One region of the Pseudomonas sp. JL23 genome, then DNA from elsewhere that is predicted to be linked to it. Evidence: predicted binding sites of a transcription regulator. Region 1 holds the regulator's gene; each other region holds the start of a gene.
What was found. The regulator FliA, encoded in region 1, starts transcription of late flagellar genes. The targets are predictions, from matches to a motif close to CTAAAGTTTNNNNNNNNNNNGCCGNTAA.
Positions count from the first base shown of each region.

Region 2: a site for FliA is predicted at 2,089-2,116, ahead of AC1Z24_RS23020 (methyl-accepting chemotaxis protein). Genes of this name have one in related genera too.
Region 3: a site for FliA is predicted at 2,258-2,285, ahead of AC1Z24_RS22985 (methyl-accepting chemotaxis protein). Genes of this name have one in related genera too.

Region 1 is NZ_CM167795.1:1,996,266-2,001,414, forward strand. It holds gene flhA (flagellar biosynthesis protein FlhA) at 1-378, shown strand, start outside; gene flhF (flagellar biosynthesis GTPase FlhF) at 390-1,718, shown strand; gene fleN (flagellar synthesis regulator FleN) at 1,834-2,667, shown strand; gene fliA (RNA polymerase sigma factor FliA) at 2,664-3,407, shown strand; gene AC1Z24_RS09375 (chemotaxis response regulator CheY) at 3,664-4,038, shown strand; gene AC1Z24_RS09380 (protein phosphatase CheZ) at 4,058-4,846, shown strand; gene AC1Z24_RS09385 (chemotaxis protein CheA) at 4,880-5,149, shown strand, end outside.
Region 2 is NZ_CM167795.1:4,979,754-4,984,902, forward strand. It holds gene AC1Z24_RS23010 (TraR/DksA family transcriptional regulator) at 1-366, opposite strand, end outside; gene AC1Z24_RS23015 (Gfo/Idh/MocA family protein) at 734-1,753, opposite strand; gene AC1Z24_RS23020 (methyl-accepting chemotaxis protein) at 2,159-3,466, shown strand; gene AC1Z24_RS23025 (hypothetical protein) at 3,501-4,265, opposite strand.
Region 3 is NZ_CM167795.1:4,972,976-4,978,124, reverse strand. It holds gene AC1Z24_RS22990 (S-type pyocin domain-containing protein) at 1-1,825, opposite strand, end outside; gene AC1Z24_RS22985 (methyl-accepting chemotaxis protein) at 2,335-3,969, shown strand; gene AC1Z24_RS22980 (T6SS phospholipase effector Tle1-like catalytic domain-containing protein) at 4,267-5,149, shown strand, end outside.

The DNA of each region.
Region 1 (5,149 bases):
GCGGCAGTGCGGGTCGGTCTGAGTCGCGCAATCGTGCAAAGCATTGTGGGGACTGAGCCGGAGCTGCCTGTCATCACGCTGGAACCAAGGTTGGAACAAATATTGCTCAATAGTTTGCAGAAGGCTGGTCAGGGTCAGGAAGAAGGCGTTCTTCTTGAGCCGAGCATGGCTGAAAAGCTCCAGCGTTCACTGATCGAAGCTGCCCAGCGCCAGGAAATGCAGGGTCAGCCGGTGATTCTGCTGGTCGCAGGTCCCGTCCGTGCAATGCTCTCGCGTTTTGGCCGACTGGCCGTACCGAACATGCACGTTCTGGCGTACCAGGAAATTCCGGACAACAAGCAAGTCACCATCGTAGCGACTGTCGGGCCCAACGGCTGAGGTAGTGAGTCATGCAAGTTAAGCGATTTTTCGCCGCCGATATGCGTCAGGCCATGAAACTGGTTCGTGATGAGCTGGGCGCTGAAGCGGCCATCATCGGCAACCGGCGTATTGCTGGCGGTGTCGAGCTGACTGCCGCGCTGGATTACAAACTCTCGGCGCTGGCGCCGCGTGTGCCGAACATTGAGCTCGAAGACGAACTGCGCAAGACGCAGTCGCGCATCGTTACCGCCCAGGCCGAGCTGAGCAATCGGGGTGAAGTCGGTGCGACTAACCGCCAGTTGTTCGCCGGGCTGCCGCTGGATGCCACAGATACCCATATCGAGCCGACCCTCGAAGAGCCGCCACGTCCGCTTACCTATTCCAGCGCGCCTGCTGCTGCGCAACCGGCCAGTGGCCAGCGCGCCTACGAATCCATGCGTTCCGAACTCAATGGCCTGCGCGAGCTGCTGGAAGTCCAGCTCGGCTCTCTGGCCTGGACCCAGTTGCAGGGCAGCCGCCCGCAGCAGGCCAACCTGTGGCGCCGCCTGCAACGTATCGGCCTGTCCGGCCCGTTGTCGCGCGACCTGCTGGCGATGATTCCGGATGTCGATGAGCCGCGTCAGGCCTGGCGCCTGCTGCTGGCGCATTTGGCGCGGATGATCGTGGTGCCGGAAATCGAACCTCTGGAAGAGGCGGGCGTGATTGCCATGGTCGGTCCTGCCGGCATGGGCAAGACCACTACGCTGGCCAAGCTGGCGGCGCGTTACGTGCTCAAGTACGGCGCGCAGAACATCGCTCTGGTGAGCATGGACAGTTTCCGTATCGGCGCCCAGGAGCAGCTCAAGACCCTGGGCCGCATTCTCAATGTGCCGGTGACCCACGTCGATCCGGGCCAGTCCCTGGCTCAGGCGCTGGAGCCGCTGCTGCGCAAGCGCGTGGTGCTGATCGATACCGCCGGCCTGCAGGCCAGCGACCCGGCCCTGCGTCTGCAACTGGAAAGCCTGGCCGGTCGCGGCATCAAGGCACGCAATTATCTGGTCCTGGCCACTACCAGCCAGAAGCAGGTGCTGACCGCCGCCTATCACAGCTACAAGCGCTGTGGCCTGGCCGGTTGCATCCTGACCAAACTCGACGAGACCGCAAGCCTTGGCGAAGTGCTGAGCCTTGCGATCAGTCACGAACTTCCCGTGGCCTATCTTACCGATGGGCCGCGTATACCAGACGATCTGCATCTGCCCCGTCGGCACCAGTTGGTGACCCGTGCGGTGAATGTGCAGATGCAGGAAGAGCCTAGCGAGGAAGCGATGGCTGACATGTTTGCCGATCTGTATCACAACCCCAGCAAGAGAGTGGGCTGAGTGAGGCAATACACAGGAATGTATCTGCATCGATGGTCTGCCAGGCACTGTTCTTCGTTGAACGTGCAGCCCGCAATGTGGCTTCGGTCTAAGCAAGACAAGGTAAAGAGATAACATGGGCAGCATGCATCCCGTACAGGTGATCGCGGTGACCGGCGGCAAGGGTGGCGTCGGTAAGACTAACGTGTCAGTGAACCTTTCACTGGCCTTGGCTGAGCTCGGCCGGCGCGTCATGTTGCTGGATGCCGACCTTGGCCTGGCGAACGTCGATGTACTGCTGGGCCTGACGCCCAAACGTACGCTTGCCGATGTCATCGAAGGCCGTTGTGAGCTGCGCGACGTGCTCTTGCAGGGTCCGGGCGGCATTCGCATCGTGCCGGCCGCCTCCGGCACTCAGAGCATGGTTCACCTGTCGCCAGCGCAACATGCCGGCCTGATCCAGGCGTTCAGCGATATCGGCGACAACCTGGACGTGCTGGTGATCGACACCGCCGCCGGGATCGGCGAATCGGTGGTCAGCTTCGTGCGCGCAGCTCAGGAAGTACTGCTGGTGGTGTGTGACGAGCCCACGTCCATCACCGATGCCTACGCCCTGATCAAGCTACTCAATCGCGACTACGGCATGAATCGTTTCCGGGTCCTGGCCAACATGGCTCAGAGCCCACAGGAAGGGCGCAACCTGTTTGCCAAGCTGACCAAGGTGACTGACCGTTTTCTTGACGTAGCCCTGCAATATGTCGGTGCCGTGCCCTACGATGAATGTGTGCGCAAGGCTGTGCAGAAGCAGCGCGCCGTTTATGAGGCTTTCCCGCGCTCCAAATGTGCACTGGCGTTCAAGGCCATTGCCCAGAAGGTCGATACCTGGCCGTTGCCCGCCAACCCTCGTGGGCACCTGGAGTTCTTCGTCGAACGCCTTGTCCATCAGACCAGCGCGGGACCGGTTCAATGACAGCGAGTGGCTATCGTATGTACAGCAAGGCATCCAAGGATTCGCAGTATGAGCTGATCGAGCGCTATGCCCCTCTGGTCAAGCGTATTGCCTATCACTTGCTGGCCCGTCTGCCTGCCAGCGTTCAGGTCGAGGACCTGATCCAGGCCGGCATGATCGGCCTGCTGGAAGTGTCGACCAAGTACGACTCCACCAAGGGTGCCAGTTTCGAGACGTATGCGGGCATTCGCATCCGTGGTGCCATGCTCGACGAAGTGCGCAAAGGGGACTGGGCACCGCGCTCGGTACACCGAAATACACGCATGGTCAGTGACGCAATTCGCTCAATTGAAGCGAAAACCGGTCGTGACGCTAAAGATCACGAGGTTGCTGCCGAACTCCAATTGAGTCTCGATGATTATTACGGGATTTTGAATGATACCTTGGGCAGTCGCCTGTTCAGTTTCGACGACCTGTTACAGGACGGCGGTGAACATGAGGGGCTGCACGAGGACGGCGCAAGTGGATCACTTGAACCGTCGCGCGATCTGGAAGACGAGCGTTTCCAGGCCGCGTTGGCAGACGCAATTGCCAACTTGCCGGAGCGTGAGCGGCTGGTGTTGGCGCTGTACTATGACGAGGAGCTGAACCTCAAGGAAATCGGTGAGGTTCTGGGGGTCAGCGAATCGCGTGTCAGCCAGTTACACAGTCAGTGCGCAGCTCGTTTGCGAGGGCGTTTGGGGGAGTGGCGAGCGCGCTGACAGATCTCTGGCGAGGCCTTGGGTGTCGTCGAATCTGTGGGTCGGCTGTGCAAAGCGTTGCGTGGTAAGAAGATAGAAAGACAGGAGTGGGTCGCGGGGGACCTTCAAATGTAGTTGCCCTTGGGCTCGACACCTGTTATTTGCCAAGCCCGTCGTCGTTTAGTGCAGCCGGTGAGCTGTGCCGGTATTAGATTTAACAGCGCGTTCAGGTACTGAATGCGTTAAAGACTGCTTGGAGGTCGAATTGGACAAGAACATGAAAATCCTCATCGTTGATGACTTTTCAACGATGCGGCGGATCATTAAAAACCTGTTGCGTGATCTGGGGTTCACCAACACGTCTGAAGCAGACGATGGGGTAACAGCCCTGCCGATGCTGCAAAGTGGCGCCTTTGACTTTCTCGTGACCGACTGGAACATGCCTGGCATGTCCGGTATCGATCTGCTGCGCCAGGTGCGTGCCGATGAACGCCTGCGTCACTTGCCGGTGTTGATGGTCACTGCCGAAGCCAAGCGGGAACAGATTATCGAGGCCGCACAGGCCGGTGTGAACGGTTATGTGGTCAAGCCGTTTACTGCTCAGGTGCTGAAAGAAAAGATCGAAAAAATCTTTGAGCGCGTAAATAGCTGATGTAGGCCGCGAGGGCGCTATGGAGCACAAAGATTCGTCAATGGGCGACTTCGAGTCGACCCTGAAGAAACATGCTAAGGAGTTGGTGAGCAGCCTTGAAAAAGGCCGGTTCGGCGACGCCGTGCAACTTATCCATGAGCTTAACCAGACCCGAGACCGCGGCCTGTATCAGGAAGTCGGCAAACTGACCCGTGAGCTGCACAGTGCGATTGTCAATTTTCAGATTGACCCGCACATGCCGCAAGCCGAGGAAGTGTCTCAGATCACTGATGCCACCGAACGCCTGTCATATGTTGTTCGGCTGACGGAAGGCGCGGCCAATCGCACCATGGATCTGGTGGAGCAAAGCACACCGCTGATGCATGGCCTCAGCAGCGATGCCAAGGAATTGAGCAAGGACTGGGGACGCTTCATGCGCCGGGAAGTCGGTGCCGAAGAGTTTCGCGAGTTGGCACGCAAAGTGGACGGTTTTCTGTCGCGCAGCGAGAAGGAAACAACACTGGTCGCCGCTCATCTCAATGACATTCTGCTGGCCCAGGATTACCAGGACCTCACCGGTCAGGTGATCAAACGGGTCACGCAGTTGGTCACGGAAGTTGAAAGCAACTTGCTCAAACTGGTGCTGATGGCCAGTCAGGTCGATCGTTTCGCGGGCATACAACACGACGAAGAAGCGATCCGCGCAGAAAATGATCCAGAAAAACATCTGTCCCAGGGTGAAGGTCCGCAGATTCATGCCGATAAGCGTGAAGACGTTGTATCGGGACAGGACGATGTAGACGATCTGCTATCGAGCCTGGGCTTCTAGGTCTGTTGACGGTTAATTTTAGGGAGCACCCCAATGAGCTTCGGCGCCGATGAAGAGATCCTTCAGGATTTTCTGGTAGAGGCCGGCGAGATTCTGGAGCAGTTGTCTGAACAATTGGTCGAGCTGGAAAGCCGACCGGATGACGCAGACCTGCTCAATGCAATTTTTCGCGGTTTTCACACTGTAAAAGGGGGCGCCGGCTTCCTCCAGCTCCATGAGCTGGTGGAGTGCTGCCACATCGCCGAGAACGTCTTCGACATCCTGCGCAAGGGTGAGCGTCGCGTCGACTCGGAATTGATGGAC
Region 2 (5,149 bases), 3.0 Mb from region 1:
CTCTTGCGCCTCGATGCAATATTTGGTGGTCGGGCTGATCAGCAGGCGCTTGAGCCCGATAGGCTCGCCGCTGTCGTCGCACCAGCCGAAACTGTCATCGGCGATACGCGCCAAGGCCATTTCCAGCTGTGGGAGCATGCGCTGATCACGATCGATGACATTGACCAGCCAGTGGCGCTCTTCTTCAACGGAAGCAGCGTCAGCCGGGTCGGCAGGTGTATCCAGGCTCTCGATGGCAATGCGGCTCTGCTCGATGCGCTCGTGGATTTCGACCTTCATGCCCTGCAGCAGCTCGACGAAGAAAGCGTGCTGTTCGGCATTCATGTAGTCATCGGCCGGCATGGCCAGCAACTTTTCCTTTGTCATTGATTTCTCTATAAAAAAAACGTGCATTAAGGCGATTTAGGGAGCGGCTCGTCGTTGCCGTAAAAGCGCCACAGTCTCCAAGCGCCACCTGGCACTCAATTTACGAGGGGCGGCAGTCTAAGGCCGGCTTGTGTCATCGGCAACCTAATTGACGCGATTGGACGCAAAAGCCTTGCAGCGCGGGGCTTTGAGGGCATCCATGGCGTTCGGTTCCAGCCAGGTGATAAAAACACAAAAAGGGCCGAAATCGGCCCCTTTGGGATGTTTGTCTGCTCCGAAGACTGCTCAGGCTTCTGATGACAACCTTGAATATAAGCATCCATGCCCACAAAGGTAAAGCCTTTGCCAGAATTCAAACATATCGCGCCTACAAAACCACCACCCGCCCTTCCAGCGCACTCAGGCGCGCCGCGTCCAACACCTGCGCATTCGCCAGGACTTGCGCAGCCGTTACCGGATTGCCGCTCTGCCCGGCCAAAGCCCGCTGGAATGCTATATAGAAGGACAACCACTCACCCCGCTGCGAGGGAACCCGTTCGCGCCGCTCGCCCTGCGCAAGCCATCCCCAGCAGTCTTCGGCTTCGACGCCCCAGCCTTCGCCCTCGGATTTTGGCGTCAGACCTGCCAATACGGCAGCTTCCTGACCGTCCAGGCCATGAATGCTGTAACAGCCCTCACTGCCGCTAAGGCGAAAGCGCGGCCTGGGTGTGTTCTGCAGGCAACTGCCCGACAGATGCGAAACAACGCCATTGCGGTGAGTCAAGGCTATAAAGAAGCCGTGATCGACGCTTTGTTGCGGGCTGGCGTATTGCAACTCGGCGTACACCCTGGCGACAGGACCGAACAATTGCAGGGCCTGATCCACCAGATGGCTGCCCAGATCAAGCAGGACCCCGCCTCCGGCCAGCTTGCCTACGGAGCGCGGCGAATAACGCTCTATGCTCGACTCGAAGCGACTGATAACGCCCAGGACGCTGTCGGCCAACAGTTTGCGCAGGGTAAGAAAATCCGAGTCCCAGCGGCGGTTCTGATAGACGCTGAGTAACACCCCGCGCCGTTCAGCCGCCTCCAGCAGCTCCTGGGCCTGAGCAGCGTCGGCACTGAAAGGCTTATCACTGACTACAGCCAGGCCAAGCTCGATCGCCTCGAGAATCAAAGCCCGCCGCGTCGCCAGCGGAGTGGAAATAGCCACCGCCTCGACACCGGCTGCGGCAAGTTCCGCGAGGCTGTCAAAGGCCGCTGCCCCGGGGTGATCCGCCAGCAGTTCCCGGCGGCGCTCGACGGAGCGTGTCACTACGCCGACAAAGGTCGCGTCCGGCAGGCTGGCGATCAAAGGGGCATGAAAAAACCGTCCGCCCTTGCCGTACCCGACTAATCCAATGCGCATGGTTTACTCCCTGTCGTTGCTTGAATCGGGCTGGAAGAATACATAGATACAGCCCTTTAAGGGCGACAGCTAAAAGCCATAATAATTCCTATACAGATCCTATACAAAACCACTACAAACCCTGTTGACCCAACCCCTTCGATCGCCGACTATATTGACGCCAAGTTTCCGCCACAAAGGGCGTAAAATCGGGCGTTTCCCGGATGTTACCGAGAATGATTCTTCCCAACCCACCCAAAGGAATGGACCGCTGTTACAACTAAAATACTATCTACAATTAGTTGTACAAAACTCTAGCCTGCACCCTATGATGGCAACATGGCATAAGGAGAAGCCTGAGGTCGACCGTTGATCGGCCATTAAGCTGGACACCCTCTTATTCCCATTATTTATCGGGCCGCCATCATGTTATTCACATCTTCCAAGAAAGAGTTGGCCGTACTCCAACAGACCATCGATCAGCAAGCCGGCTTGCTGCACGCGATCAATCGCTCGATGGCCACCATTGAGTTCGATCTCAACGGAGTCGTACTCAGTGCCAACGATAACTTCCTGGCCGCCATGCGCTACCGCCGTGAAGATGTGATTGGCCGCGAACACCGCATGTTCTGCTCTGCTGAAGAAGCCCAAAGCACAGCTTATAAACAGTTCTGGTCGCGCCTGCGTGCTGGTGATTTTGTCTCCGAGACCTTTCGTCGGGTCGCTGCAGACGGCCACACCGTCTGGCTCGAAGCAACCTACAACCCGGTCAAGGATGAATCCGGGAAGGTGCTCAAGGTGGTCAAGTACGCCCTGGATGTCACCGCGCGTATCGAAGCCGAGCAGTACGCCAGGAGCAAACTGGAAGCCATTGACCGCGCCATGGCCGTCATTGAGTTCGACCTGGAAGGACGCATTTTGTCCGCCAACAAGAATCTGTTGCAGTTAGTCGGTTATAGCGCAGCAGAGTTGATCGGCAAGAACCACCGTCAGCTCTGCCCGCCTGAAGTATCCAACAGCTCCGAATACGCAGACTTTTGGCGCCGTCTGAATAAGGGCGAGTTCTTTAGTGGGCAATTCAAGCGCACTGCTCGCAACGGCCAGACACTCTGGCTCGAGGCGACTTATAACCCGGTGTATGACGCCAATGGCAAGTTAAGCAAAATCATCAAGTTTGCTTCCGATATCACCTCGCGGGTCGAAAAACACGAGCAGGACAGCCACAGCGCGGCGCAGGCCTACCATATTTCCGTGGAGACCCAGAAAGTCACCGAGCAAGGCACCGAAGTGATTCAACAGGCCGCCAGCGAGATGCGCCAGATCTCTTCCAACATCGAAGACTCATCGCGCATCATCGCCCAACTGGGTTCGCGCTCCGAGCAGATCACCGCCATCGTCAATACCATTCGCAGTATCGCTGAACAGACCAACCTGCTGGCCCTCAACGCGGCTATCGAGGCTGCCCGCGCCGGTGATCAGGGCCGAGGCTTTGCCGTAGTCGCAGACGAAGTACGCCAATTGGCCGGACGCACCAGTCGCTCGACAGCCGAGATCTCGGAAATGATCGGCAAGATCCAGAGCGAGACGCAGCAGGCCATCGACAGCATGGACAACACCCGCAACAGTGCGACCAAAGGTGTTGGCCTGGCAGACCAGGCAGGCTCCGTGATCGTGCAAATCAGCCAGGGCACCAACAATGCCGTGGATGCGGTGCGAATCTTTGCCCAAAAATGATCGAGACGGCTGAAGCTCGCTGCACCGGCGGGCTTCAGACCCGGCTCTGGTAGATCAGTGCCTGATATTTGCGCCCCAGCTCTTCGGCCCAGCCATGCACATCGGTCAGGTGTAGACACTGCGCGGAATAGCCCAGCAGGCTTTCCATGATCGCCATCTGCTTGCTTTCGAACGACACGCGACCATCGGCATGCACCTCACGAATGCCGTCCTGACGCTGGCCCAGTTGATTGACGCTGATCGCATCGCTACGCGACACCCCGTAAGGCAATGACAACAACACCTGGCCCATGCCGATGCGCACCGGATAACCGCCCGGCAAGCCGTGAGGTCCCGGCGCATGAGTCTCTGCCTCATTCAGGGAGAACAGGTTTTCTATCACGCTCACCGCAGAAGCCGCCGTCAGGAATTGATCGTCCAGACTGCGAAAATGCGTGCAGACGCCATTAAAGATCAGCGCGTCGTCGAACGCTCCCGTGCAGTCCTTGCCATCGATTCGATAAGCCAGACGGTAATGCGCCTGTGCCGGCACGCCCATCCGGGCCAGTTGAAGGCTAAGGAAATGCTGGGCTGCCAGCTTGACCTGCACCTGCTGGCTGTCACACAGCGCCAACCGGGCAATCGACAGGCGCATGGCCGGTATCAGGTTGGCGATATTCCCCACCCCGACATCCGGCGCCAGCCCCACCTTATCCAGCACCATATTGACCACATCGGGGTATGCCGCATTGACGGTCAGTGCTTTGACACCCGAACTCACCACTGCGCGCATCAGGTCATAGGCGGGGGCCAGGTGCATGGGCAGCCATGGTCCTGATTGCGCATCGCCAAGGGCCGCTTGCAGAGGCGCAGGCAGATCCCGCAACCAGTGCCACGGCTGCAGAGAGGCGCAATTCAAAATAATGTCAGGCCTGATACGGGCGATTACCGCAGCACTCTCGTCGATCTGACGGAGGCCAAGCTCAAGGGCAATTGGGTGTAACGCACAATTAACACCTATATGCAGGCAGCCCTGGCGGATCAGATTGCATATACGGTTTGCGCTCTCCAGTTCACGGGTGGCGACATAGAAGACAAATACATTGCGCGGGGCCAGTATTTGTAGAATCTGCCGCCCCAACTTTCCAGTGCCAATGATAAGAAGTTTCTTTTTGTCCACGAATCTTCCTCGATGCTACGACGGACAAGCATCCATTATAAGAATCATTATCATTATTTTTTTTCAACACAGCCTTTATAGAGGCGGGCTGCGCGCAGACAGGGCCACGCGCAATGAAAGTACCCGAAGGACAAGATTCAGAAAACTCATGATGGCTGTTCCACTCGATTGAATGTAACGCCCAGACGACAAGCTGGATTATTGAGCGCGAATTTTTATTCTAACAGTGACACACTGCCAACTAGTCAGGCATATAACAATGCAACCCATAACTATACATGTCAACCTGAAAGACCACGTCAAAGATGAATACCACCCAAGTGGCGCATAATTAAAAAATATCAAACGGCCATGATTATACAATTCTTATAATGCGAACTAATATCTGTACAAATACTGCCGATATATTGAAGACTTCAGCCTCATGCCAGAAGCAAATAAACGGCATGGGGATTGCTTCGCCCGTTACGTGCCTGAAAAACCGGCACTTTTCGTTACCTGATCAGGACATCCGATTTGTGAGC
Region 3 (5,149 bases), 3.0 Mb from region 1:
TGGGCGTTAGTAGTATTATATTGTCCATGTCATAGACGGGCCCGCCATCCTGGATTTCCCACACGTGATGAAGTTCAAAAACCTCACTTCTGGACCCGCTTTCTCCTTCCTTGACATTAGGAGCTTTTCCCGCATGTAATTTCTCTTGATTGAAAGGGGAGAATTGATTCATAAGTTCTGGGTCTCTACCCACCTCAGTCCAGAACGCCTCTCTAAATTTGTCGAAACGGGAGAAGTTTCTTCCTCGTAGTTTTTCAGCAATGTTGGATGGGATATAAGCGCCTTTTTCATGTGTTAAGTTATCTGACCATTTTCCTGATATGTTTTTCCCTTGGCCGCTTGCCTTTCCAGGCAAGTACCGTGGGCTCTTGAACATTACATACTGCGCTTCCAGCCCGGAGTCATCCGGAAAGATCAGGATGTAATCGTCCAGAAACTCAGGGTCGGCTTCCGGATATATCTCTAATTCCGGTGAAGCAGGGGTCGCCGGAAAACCGGGGGTACCTGGATGTTCGGGTGGTGTAGCCGGTGAGTGTGTAGAGCTGTTACCCGGATGAACGATTGGAGTCCAGATCAGCGCAGGTTGATCTTCGCCGTCGCGAGTAAATTCATAGATATTGTTCTGGGTATTATGTAGGACGTTTCGTACGCGAACTTCGCCTGGTACATTGACTCCATCGGTGCGTAGCCACTGGGGCGGTGATTCGGCGGTTGTGTCGAATCGCAAACGATGGGGGGCATTGATGGTGCCTTTGGTATTTGCCAGCTCACGCAGATGGGTGACGTTTGTCAGGCCCAATTGTGTCAACGGCATGGTCTTAGCTGCAGCTGGACGTTCACCGTTACCCAGGCCGGAAGGGAATCCCATGCCGACTGCGAACGCAGCGACCTGCGGGCCAAGGTGTTTAACCAGAGCCGCTGCCTTGAGTACGTCGGATATACGTTGATCCAGTCGGCCTGCCTCTGCCGCGTTCTTTGGCGCTGTCGCAGGCGCAGCGATGGCTGCCTTGATTGCTGCGTTTACCTGGGAAGTGGTCTCTGTTTTTATTGCTGTTTCTTTAACTTGTTGTTCGGCGCGCTGTCGTGCTGCTTCGGCTTTATGGCTCGCCTCCATTGCTTGTTGTCGTGCATCCGCCTGGCGTTGGGCTGCCTCTCTCTCTGCTTCAGCTTTATTGATTTTTGCTATGGCATCGCCAAGCGTATTGGAATGTTGATTGAGAATATGGATCTTTGCGTCAAGAATCTGAATCGATTTTGCAGCTCGATAAGCTTCGTCCCATTCGTAAAAATTATTGGCTATCTCGCCTTGATCCCAGGTACGGTTATAGAAAAAGTCTCTGGAGAGCAGGGTGACTGGTTTACCTAATGGGTTTGCACCAAAACTTTTCGTGAAAATTTTCGTGTTGTTCTGGATGTCTAGCCTTTTTCTATTTATAAGGTCGTCAATTGCTTTTTTGTTTTCCGCATTGTCTCCTCCGCTGACAGCGGCTATTTCTTTTTCGACAATGTGATGGAGGTTGGCAAGAGCCCATTCTGCTTCTCTATCGGCAGCAGCTGTTAACTCTGCTATTTCCGTATCCGCAGCAAATATCAACGTATTGGGTTCGCCGAAAGTTGGATGGAACCCATCCTTTGGACCGTTGCGTCCTGTAGACCAGCGAATGGTTGATTTACCTGTATATTCCTCAGGGCGGCTGGGTTTTCTGTTTCCCGAGCCGCCTCTTCCTGTCGTGCCGCTCCCCTCTCCCCTTACCTCGTTGGGGTCATAGGTAACCGGAATATTAAGTTCGCCGTTTTCATCGAATCGACTTCCGTTCTTGCTCATACAAAGCTTCCTTGTGAATGTATGAGCTGCAAGTAACAGTATTTATGCGATTAAAGTGATATATATCTAACGCAAAATAATTTATTTGCGACGTATATGGGGGTGGCTGCGGAATACTTATGTGCTTTGGCTGCGACGCTCAGACTTGTGAGAAGAACAAAAGGGCAATCAAGGGAGGCGCTCGAAGCAGGTACGCACTCCAACCGGGTGCACATTTTGTCGAGCGCGATTTTTTTCTGAACCGGTCTTGGCCAAAGAGGCGCGTTGCGGGCTGAAGTCTGGTCCCGCATTCGCAGACCTTCGTTTACCGCGCAGAGCTGCATGTCAGAGAGCGCCTGCAGGCCCTCTCTATTGTGTCGCCATTCGCCCATGCTACCGATGCGCTTCGCACAGCGTGTAATGTTGCCTATTCTCCATCTTAATGGGCTACAACTAACGACTCATGGCGCCGTGCCGGTATCTGACGTTTAATCCGTACAAATAACGATAAAACAGAGGGAGTGAGGCATATGGCAAACGGATCGTTGCTGGGGTCGCTGCCCGTGCCGGGCGAGTCCGGCGATGGGGCTGGCAGTGCCCGTGCCCTGGGTTGGCTAATGCCCGTCGTGCAGACTCTAGTGCTGTGCTTGGTGCTGGTGGCCGTGGTTCTATGGGGGCTGTCTCTCTATCTGGCAGTGCCGATCGTGCTCGTGGCGGTCTGGTTGCCGCGGGTTTTCGCGGCGCGTCCGGCCGCTGTCGACAGGCAGGCGGATGACGGCGGTATTGCCCGCCTGACCCGGGATTTGTCCTACACCACCAGTCATAACGCGCTATCCGCCGCCGGGGTGGCGTTTTCCGTGCGGCAGCTGGCTGGCAAGGTGCAGTCCCAGCTTGATGCGGCAGAGAAGATCGTCAGCAGCGCCGATGCCATGATCGCTACCGAGCATCAGACCTCGCTGCTCAGTCAGCAGGCGCTGTCTGCGGCCACGGAGGCAAGGCACAGCAGCGCTGCCGGTAGCGGCGTGCTGGCCGAGTCCATTGAGCGCATGCGCATGTTGAGCAAGCGTGCGGTGGGCAGTCGCGAGCTGATCGAGGCCCTGAGCCAGCGCAGTGAAGAGATCCAGCGCGTGACCCTGGTGATCCAGTCCATCGCCAGTCAGACCAATCTGTTGGCCTTGAACGCGGCCATTGAAGCCGCCCGTGCCGGTGAGCATGGGCGCGGGTTTGCGGTAGTCGCCGATGAGGTTCGTGGACTGGCGGCGCGAACCGCCAGTGCGACCGAGGAGGTCGGGCAGATGGTCGCCGATATCCAACTGCGCACGGGGCAGGTGGTGGAGCAGATTCGTCAGCTGTCCAGCGATCTGGACAGCGGTCTTGAGCAAGTCGAACACACCGGCGCGCAGCTGGAAAATATCGCCCGCCTGGCCGCTGGCGTAGAGAGTGAGGTCAGTGAGATCGCCCTGGGCGCGCAGACCAATCAGGAGCAACTCGCCAGTCTTTTCGTCGCGGTGCAGCAGATGCGCAGCGACCTGGCTATCAGCGACGAGCAGACTCGTCATCTGGCCAAGACCGCCGTGCAGATGGAAGGACAGGCGGAAACCATCAGCGAGCGCCTGGCCGAGGTGGGCCTGGACGATTATCACCAGCGTATCTACGACCTGGCCCGGGAAGGGGTGGCGCAGATTGCTGCCAGGTTCGAGCAGGATATCGATCAGGGCCGGGTCAGCCTGGAAGACCTGTTCGACCGCAGCTACCAGCCAATCGCCAAGACGGTGCCAGCCAAGTATCAGACCCGCTTTGATCGTTATACCGATCAGGTCCTCCCGGCGATCCAGGAGCCCCTGCTGCCACGCCATGAGGGGCTGGTCTTTGCCATCGCCTGTACGCCTCAAGGCTATGTGCCCACCCATAACAATGCTTTTGCCGAAGCGCCAACGGGGGATCCTGCAGTGGATATGGTGCGCAGCCGCAGCAAGCGCAAATTCGACGACCGCACCGGCATTCGCTGCGGCAGCCATCAGAAGCCCGTGCTGTTGCAGACCTACACCCGTGATACAGGAGAGCTGATGCATGACCTGTCGGTGCCTATCATGATCAAGGGGCGGCATTGGGGCGGTTTGCGTATGGGTTATAAGCCCGAGGGAGCGGCCACCGCCAAGCGCTGAACAGCCACTAAGCGGCAATCCGGCCCTGTTCGCGATTATTTCGCGAGCGGGGCTTTTCTTTTTATGGAAAACGGGATTAGGTGCATTGGTTGCGGAAATTAATGCTGCATTTGAATTGTTTATTTACGTTGAACGCTTTTTTGTTTTTTATAAGTTTTACCTTGGTTTGATGTAGGAGCTTTCTGATATGTAAGGTTTCTACTTGACGTTCTTTTGCTGTGTATCAATATATTAAACTTAATAAGGATTTTGATGTTGGCGGCGAGCTTCATCGTCGCGCACAAAAGGGAAGCAATCATGGAAAGTACAAGGAAAGTACAGGTGACAGGGGCTTCGTCAGCCGCTATCGCATCGGCGGTGGTCGTGCGCGTCGGCTTGTTTTTTGACGGCACGGGAAACAATCGGGTCAATAGTCGTATTGGTGCCGATTGCCGCGCCATGGCTGAAGTCAATGAGTACGAGCATATTATTGAGTGTCGGGGCTGTCGCGATAATCCCCTCAGCAGTTATGCCACTGCGCTGAGCAATATAGCCTGGTTGTTTGAATTATATCCGGACCGGCCGAAAGCCGTTCAGCAAGCGGGGCAGTTAAATGTGTATTGGCCTGTTTATATCAGCGGCGTCGGAACAACTTCCAAAGGCGGTGATTCGTTATGGCCGGGGCAGAGTTTTGGCCGGGGTTCTACAGGAGTGGTCGCCAAGGCAGAACAGGCAATCAGAAAGCTCGGTCGCTGTCTGGACGCGTTCAGGACGCATAACCCGGATTGCTGCATCGCACGTCTTGAACTGGACCTGTTCGGCTTCAGTCGCGGTGCGGCCTCGGCGCGGCATTTTGCCAATGAAGTGCTGAAACGGGATAAGGGTGGGCTGGATCCACTGTTCAACCGTTACGCCAGCGCATTCAGTGAGGGCTTCGCCTGGGGTGATGACGCTGTGCAGCTCAAGGTCATCGGGCTGTTCGACACCGTCGCTGCGGTCGCCGGTCTGCTGGACATGGGCAATGTGCGGGACTCCACGAACAGTCAGGTCAACCTGTATCTGCCGCCGGGCTGTGCACAGCAGGTTTTGCATCTGGTGGCGCGGGATGAGCAGCGGCGCAATTTCGCCCTCAACAGTATTGCCCCGCAATGGCCTCGGGAGATCCTGCTGCCTGGGGTGCACTCGGATATTGGCGGGGGTT